DNA from 2 places in the Halomonas sp. B23F22_20 genome. Region 2 is predicted to be linked to the other one. Evidence: predicted binding sites of a transcription regulator. Region 2 holds the regulator's gene; the other holds the start of a gene.
What was found. The regulator sigma-54, encoded in region 2, starts transcription at its own class of promoters, with help from an activator protein. The targets are predictions, from matches to a motif close to TGGCACNNNNNTTGCTNT.
Positions count from the first base shown of each region.

Region 1: a site for sigma-54 is predicted at 1,705-1,722, ahead of glnA (glutamate--ammonia ligase). Genes of this name have one in related genera too.

Region 1 is NZ_JBIEKH010000019.1:40,259-43,670, reverse strand. It holds gene ACGTN6_RS15760 (ZIP family metal transporter) at 1-46, shown strand, start outside; gene glnA (glutamate--ammonia ligase) at 158-1,564, opposite strand; gene typA (translational GTPase TypA) at 2,067-3,412, shown strand, end outside.
Region 2 is NZ_JBIEKH010000013.1:76,623-80,034, reverse strand. It holds gene lptB (LPS export ABC transporter ATP-binding protein) at 1-440, shown strand, start outside; gene ACGTN6_RS12360 (RNA polymerase factor sigma-54) at 594-1,994, shown strand; gene hpf (ribosome hibernation-promoting factor, HPF/YfiA family) at 2,107-2,418, shown strand; gene ACGTN6_RS12350 (PTS sugar transporter subunit IIA) at 2,425-2,910, shown strand; gene rapZ (RNase adapter RapZ) at 2,943-3,412, shown strand, end outside.

The DNA.
Region 1 (3,412 bases), on a different contig from region 2:
GCTGGGCTTTGCGCTCGGCATCGCCGGGCATATGTTGCTTGGCTGATGGGGTGAGGGGGGAACGGCGAGAAGCGAGTAGAGCGCGGTGAGATGAAAAAAGGCACGCCCGCGGGCGTGCCTTTTCAAGCCAGGGCGCGGCGCCAGGCGCCGCGCGGCCTCAGCAGCTGTAGTACATGTCGAACTCGACCGGATGCGTGGTCATGCGCAGGCGCTCGACGTCTTCTTCCTTGAGCTCGATGTAGGCGTCGATCATCTCGTCGGTGAACACGCCACCCTCGGTCAGGAAGGCACGGTCTTCGTTCAGTGCCGCCAGGGCCTGGTCCAGACTCTCGGCCACGGTCGGGATGGACTTGCCCTCTTCCGGCGGCAGGTCATAGAGGTTCTTGTCCATGGCATCGCCGGGGTGGATCTTGTTCTTGATGCCATCGATGCCGGCCATCAGCATCGCCGCGAAGCACAGGTACGGGTTGGCGGTCGGGTCGGGGAAACGAGCCTCGACGCGCTTGCCCTTCGGGCTGGCGGTGTACGGGATGCGGATGGAGGCAGAGCGGTTGCGGGCGCTGTAGGCCAGCATCACCGGCGCCTCGAAGCCCGGCACCAGACGCTTGTAAGAGTTGGTAGAAGCGTTGGTGAAGGCGTTCAGGGCACGAGCGTGCTTGATGATGCCACCGATGTAGTACAGCGCCATTTCGGACAGGCCCGCGTACTGGTCGCCGGCGAACTGGTTCTCGCCGTCCTTCCAGAAGGACTGGTGGACGTGCATGCCGGAGCCGTTGTCACCGACCAGCGGCTTGGGCATGAAGGTGGCGGTCTTGCCGTAGGCGTGGGCCACGTTGTGCACCACGTACTTCATTTCCTGAAGCTCGTCGGCCTTCTTCACCAGGGTGTTGAACTTGACGCCGATCTCGTTCTGGCCGGCGTTGGCGACTTCGTGGTGGTGCACCTCGACGGACTGGCCGATGGCCTCGAGGGTGTTGCACATGGCGCCGCGGATGTCGTGGAAGCTGTCGACCGGCGGCACCGGGAAGTAGCCGCCCTTGACGCGCGGACGGTGCGCCAGGTTGCCGCCTTCGACCTGACGGTCGGTGGCCCAGGCGCCTTCCTCGGAGGTGATCTTGTACATGGCGCCTTCGATATCGGCTTTCCAGTGCACCTCGTCGAAGATGAAGAACTCGGGCTCGGGGCCGAAGAAGGCGGTGTCGCCCAGGCCGGTGGACTGAAGGTAGGCCTCGGCGCGCTTGGCGATGGAGCGCGGGTCACGCTCGTAGCCCTGCATGGTGGCCGGCTCGATGATGTCGCAGCGCAGGATCAGGGTGGCGTCTTCGGTGAAGGGGTCGAGGAAGCCGGTGCCGTCCTCCGGGCGCAGGATCATGTCGGACTCGTTGATGCCCTTCCAGCCGGAGATGGAGGAGCCGTCGAACATCTGGCCGTTCTCGAAGAACTCCTCGTCGACGTCGCGAGCCGGAATGGTGACGTGCTGTTCCTTGCCTTTGGTGTCGGTGAAGCGCAGGTCGACCCACTTCACGTCATGTTCTTCGATCAGGGCGAGAGTCTTCTCGGACATGAGGTCCTCCAGGGTAATGGCTGGTTATCGGGTATTCCGCTTATCTCTGTCGCCGGTCGCGGTAGTGTCCAGTCGACGTTGTAGCATGCCGCAGGCATGATGCCCACGCCGCCATGCACGACCATGGCACTGCCCCAAATAATGCAGCCAGCGTGCCAAAATAGCGCCAACCTTCATGCAAAATGGCATAACAACCTGAGATGAAAGAAGAAAAAAAATCGCGCCATGAAGGTGCAAGATCACCGTTTCGCCCCATGCCCTCTCACCGCGCCGCAACGGGCACCAAAAACGCACACAAATGGCGCAAATACTGGCTAAGCGCACCATAAAGGTGCACAGAGTGACTCGCCCTCGCACCTTCCGACGACATTCTGTCACCGCCCGCAGGTCCTTGAATCCATGGGTCGGAGTGCCCAACACCCCGGTTTCCCACCGACAAGGCTGGTAGCGTCAAGGTCCTGACCCTATAATGCCACCCCAATTTTCCCAGCAGGATCCCGTCGTGATCGAGAATCTTCGCAACATTGCCATCATCGCTCACGTCGACCACGGCAAGACCACCCTGGTCGACAAGCTCCTCCAGCAGTCCGGCACCCTGGACCGCAAGGCCGAGGGCCAGGAACGGATCATGGACTCCAACGACCAGGAGAAGGAACGCGGCATCACCATCCTGGCCAAGAACACGGCGATCCGCTGGCAAGCCCCCGACGAGCGCGACTACCACATCAACATCGTCGACACGCCCGGACACGCCGACTTCGGCGGCGAGGTCGAGCGCGTGATGTCGATGGTCGACTCGGTGCTGCTGATGGTCGACGCCGTCGACGGCCCGATGCCGCAGACCCGCTTCGTCACCCAGAAGGCCTTCGACCAGGGCCTCAAGCCGATCGTGGTGGTCAACAAGATCGACCGCCCGGGCGCGCGCCCGGACTGGGTCATCGACCAGATCTTCGATCTGTTCGACAACCTCGGCGCCAGCGACGAGCAGCTCGACTTCCCGATCATCTACTGCTCGGCGCTCAACGGCGTGGCCGGCCCCGAGCCGGACCAGCTGGCCGAGGACATGTCGCCGATGTTCAAGGCCATCGTCGACATCGTCGAGCCGCCCAAGGTCGAGCTGGATGGCCCGTTGCAGATGCAGATCTCGGCGCTGGACTACAACAGCTATGTCGGCGTCATCGGCCTGGGCCGCATCACCCGCGGCAACGTCAAGCCGAACCAGCAGGTCACCGTCGTCTCCAAGGAAGGCAACACCCGTCGCGGCAAGATCGGCCAGGTGATGACCCACCTGGGTCTTGAGCGGGTTCAGACCGAAGAAGCCACCGCCGGCGACATCATCTGCATCACCGGCATCGAGGACCTGGCGATCTCCGACACGCTGTGCGACCCGGCCGCCGTCGAGGCGCTGCCGGCACTGACCGTGGACGAGCCCACCGTGTCGATGACCTTCCAGGTCAACGACTCGCCGTTCGCCGGCAAGGACGGCAAGTTCGTCACCAGCCGCAACATCAAGGATCGCCTCGAGCAGGAGCTGATCCACAACGTCGCGCTGCGCGTCGAGCAGGGCGAGAGCCCCGAGAAGTTCATCGTCTCCGGCCGCGGCGAACTGCACCTCTCGGTGCTGATCGAGAGCATGCGTCGTGAAGGCTTCGAGCTGGCCGTGGGCCGCCCCGAGGTCATCATCCGCGAGATCGACGGCGTGTCCCAGGAGCCCTACGAAGAAGTCATCATCGACTGCGAGGAGCAGCACCAGGGCGCCATCATGGAAGAGCTCGGCTACCGCAAGGGCGAGCTCAAGAACATGAACCCCGACGGCAAGGGCCGGGTACGCCTCGACTTCATCATCCC
Region 2 (3,412 bases):
CCGACAACATCATGGCGATCCTCGAAACCCGCCGCGATCTCGGCCGTCCCCAGCGCCGCGAACGCCTCGAACAACTGCTCGAGGACTTCCACGTCACCCATATTCGCGACAACCTGGGCATGAGCCTGTCCGGCGGCGAGCGGCGACGGGTGGAGATCGCCCGAGCCCTGGCCACCGAACCTGACTTCATCCTGCTCGACGAGCCCTTCGCCGGCGTCGACCCCATCTCGGTAGGCGAGATCAAGGGCATCATTCGCCAGCTCAAGGCCCGTGAGATCGGGGTGCTGATCACCGATCACAACGTCCGCGAGACACTGGACATCTGCGACGGCGCCTACATCGTCGGCGACGGCCAGATCATCGCCAAGGGCGACACCGAACAGATCCTGGCCAACCAGCGCGTACGCGACGTCTACCTCGGCCAGGACTTCCGACTCTAAGCTCAACAGCTTCGCAAGTCACTGATATAGCGTCGCCAAGCGACGACGGGCATGCCAATTGCCATTGGCATGCTAATTGCTTCATCAACACTTGCATGGCGCCATCCGGGGCACTAGGGTAGGAAACTCTTCGCCGGAGGAGTGGAACCATCCATGGCCATGAAGGCATCCCTGCAACTGCGCGTCGGCACCCAACTGACCATGACGCCCCAGCTGCAACAAGCGATCGGCCTGTTGCAGCTCTCGACCCTCGACCTCCGTCAGGAAATCCAGCAGGCGCTGGAAGCCAATCCCATGCTGGAGCTCGAGGACGATTTCGGCGAACAGGCGGTCGGCGAGACCCCGGAAGACGACTGGTCCGACGAGATTCCCGCGGAACTCTCCGTGGACAGCGACTGGTCGGACACCTTCCAGGATGCCGGCGGCAGCGGCGAAGCCCCCGACTTCGAGCGTCAGGCCGCCGGCCAGAGCCTGCAAAGCCATCTCGGCTGGCAGTTGGCCATGAGCGACCTCGATGAGCGCGAGACACGCATCGCCGAGAGCCTGATCGACGCGGTCAACGCCGACGGCTATCTGGATCAGCCGCTGGACGAGCTGCGTGACGGCCTGCGTGCCCAGGGCCTGGCAGGGCTCGCCACCCGCGAGGTAGAAGCGGTGCTGATGCGCCTGCAGCAGTTCGAGCCCACCGGGGTCTTTGCCCGGGATCTACGCGAGTGCCTGATGCTGCAGCTCGCCACGCTACCCGATGACACGCCACTACTTCCCCAGGCCAGGCGTCTGGTGCGTCAATTCCTGGAGGCCCTGGCCGGTAACGATCGTCGCCTGCTCAAGCGACGCCTGGGGCTCGACGACGACGCCCTCGACCGTGTCATCACCCTGATTCGCGGCCTCGATCCACGACCGGGCAGCGCCTATGCGGGCGACGACAACGACTACGTGATTCCCGACCTGGTCGCTCGCCACACGCCACAGGGCTGGCGCATCGAACTCAACCCCGAGGCCATGCCGCGGCTGCGTATCCAGCCCGACTATGCCGCCCTGATCCGCCGCGCCGACAAGAGCGACGACAACCAGTTCCTCAAGGACCATCTCCAGGAGGCTCGCTGGCTGATCAAGAGCCTGACCAGCCGCAACGACACCCTGCTCAGGGTCGGACGCGAGGTGATGACCCGCCAGATCGACTTCCTCGAACAGGGCGAGGAGGCGATGAAGCCGCTTATCCTGGCCGACATTGCCCAGGCGGTGGAGATGCACGAATCGACCATCTCGCGAGTGACCACCCAGAAGTTCATCCATACCCCGCGCGGCGTATTCGAGCTCAAGTATTTCTTCTCGAGCCAGGTCGGAGACGGCGAGGATGCCCACTCCAGCACCGCCATCCGCGCCCGTATTCGCAAACTGATCCAGGACGAGCCGTCGCGCAAGCCACTGTCCGACAGCAAGCTGGTCGAACTGCTCGCCGAGGAAGGCATCGAGGTGGCCAGGCGTACCGTCGCCAAGTACCGCGAGGCAATGCAGATCCCCTCGTCCAGCCGGCGAAAGCGTCTCGGCTGATACCACGGGGAGACTCCCCAGAAGGGCGTGGAAAAGCGCCTGGCGCGGGGGGTTTGCACGGCACCAAAAAGGGTTACAATCGGATCACCACCCAAGGAGCAAGGAGCGTGTCATGCAAGTCAACCTCACCGGCCACCATGTGGAACTGACCGATCCCCTGCGTGACTACGTGCAGGAGAAGCTCACGCGCCTCGAGCGCCATTACGACAACATCACCACCGTGCAGGTCACGCTCTCCGTCGAAAAGGAACGTCAGCAGGCCGCCTGCACCCTGCATGCCGCCGGTGCCGATCTACACGCCGAGGCGATGGACGGCGACATGTACGCTGCCATCGACGCCCTTGCCGACAAGCTGGACCGCCAGTTGGTCAAGCACAAGGAAAAAACCCAGGCCCGCGCCCAGGGCGCCGCAAGCGTCCGCTGAGCTGCCATGTCTCTCGAAGCCATCCTGCCCCCGGAGCGCACCCTGTTCGGTGTGCCCGGGGGAAGCAAGAAGAGGGTGCTGGAATTCTTCAGCACCTTCATTGCCCAGAACACTCCGAGCCTCGACAGCCAGGAGGTCTTCAGCCGGCTGATCGGTCGTGAGCGCCTCGGCAGTACCGGTATTGGACATGGGGTCGCCATCCCCCATTCCCGCAACCCGCACTGCAAGGCCCCCATCGCCGGCTTTCTCAAGCTCGCCGAACCGGTCGACTTCGATGCCATCGACGGCGAGCCCGTTGACCTGGTATTCGTCCTGTTGGTCCCTGAAGAGGCCGATGATGCTCATCTCGCCCTGCTCGGCCAGGTGGCCAGCGTGATGAACGACGCCGAAACTCGCAGCGCACTACGCCGGGCCGACAGTCAGCGAGCGCTCCACGACTGCCTTCTTGAGGCCATTCGACGACAGGCCCCGGCCGCCAACGGGCGCAGCTGAGCCCCGCGTCCGCCCCGACCAGGAGATCCGTCATGCAACTCGTCATCATCAGCGGACGCTCCGGCTCCGGCAAGTCGATTGCCCTGCAAGCCCTGGAAGATCTCGGCTTCTATGCCATCGACAACCTGCCGGCCATGCTGCTGGGCCCGCTGGTAGACGAACTCAGCAGCGGCCAATCTCTGCGCAGCGCCATCGCGGTAAGCATCGACGCCCGCAACCTGCCCCACGCCCTGGAGCGATTTCCGTCGCTGCTCGAGGACGTTCGCGCCCGCAACATCCATTGCCAGGTCATCTACCTGACCACCGACGCCCGGATTCTTCTGGAACGCTATTCCGCTACCCGTCGCCGCCATCCCCTGACCCGGGACAGCGAGATGACGCTGGCCGAAGCGATCGATAGAGAAGAGGAAGCGCTGACCGAGATCCGCGACCTTGCCGACCTCTTGATTGATACTTCACGACTCTCGGTACACGATCTGCGCGGTCGCATCACCGACCAGGT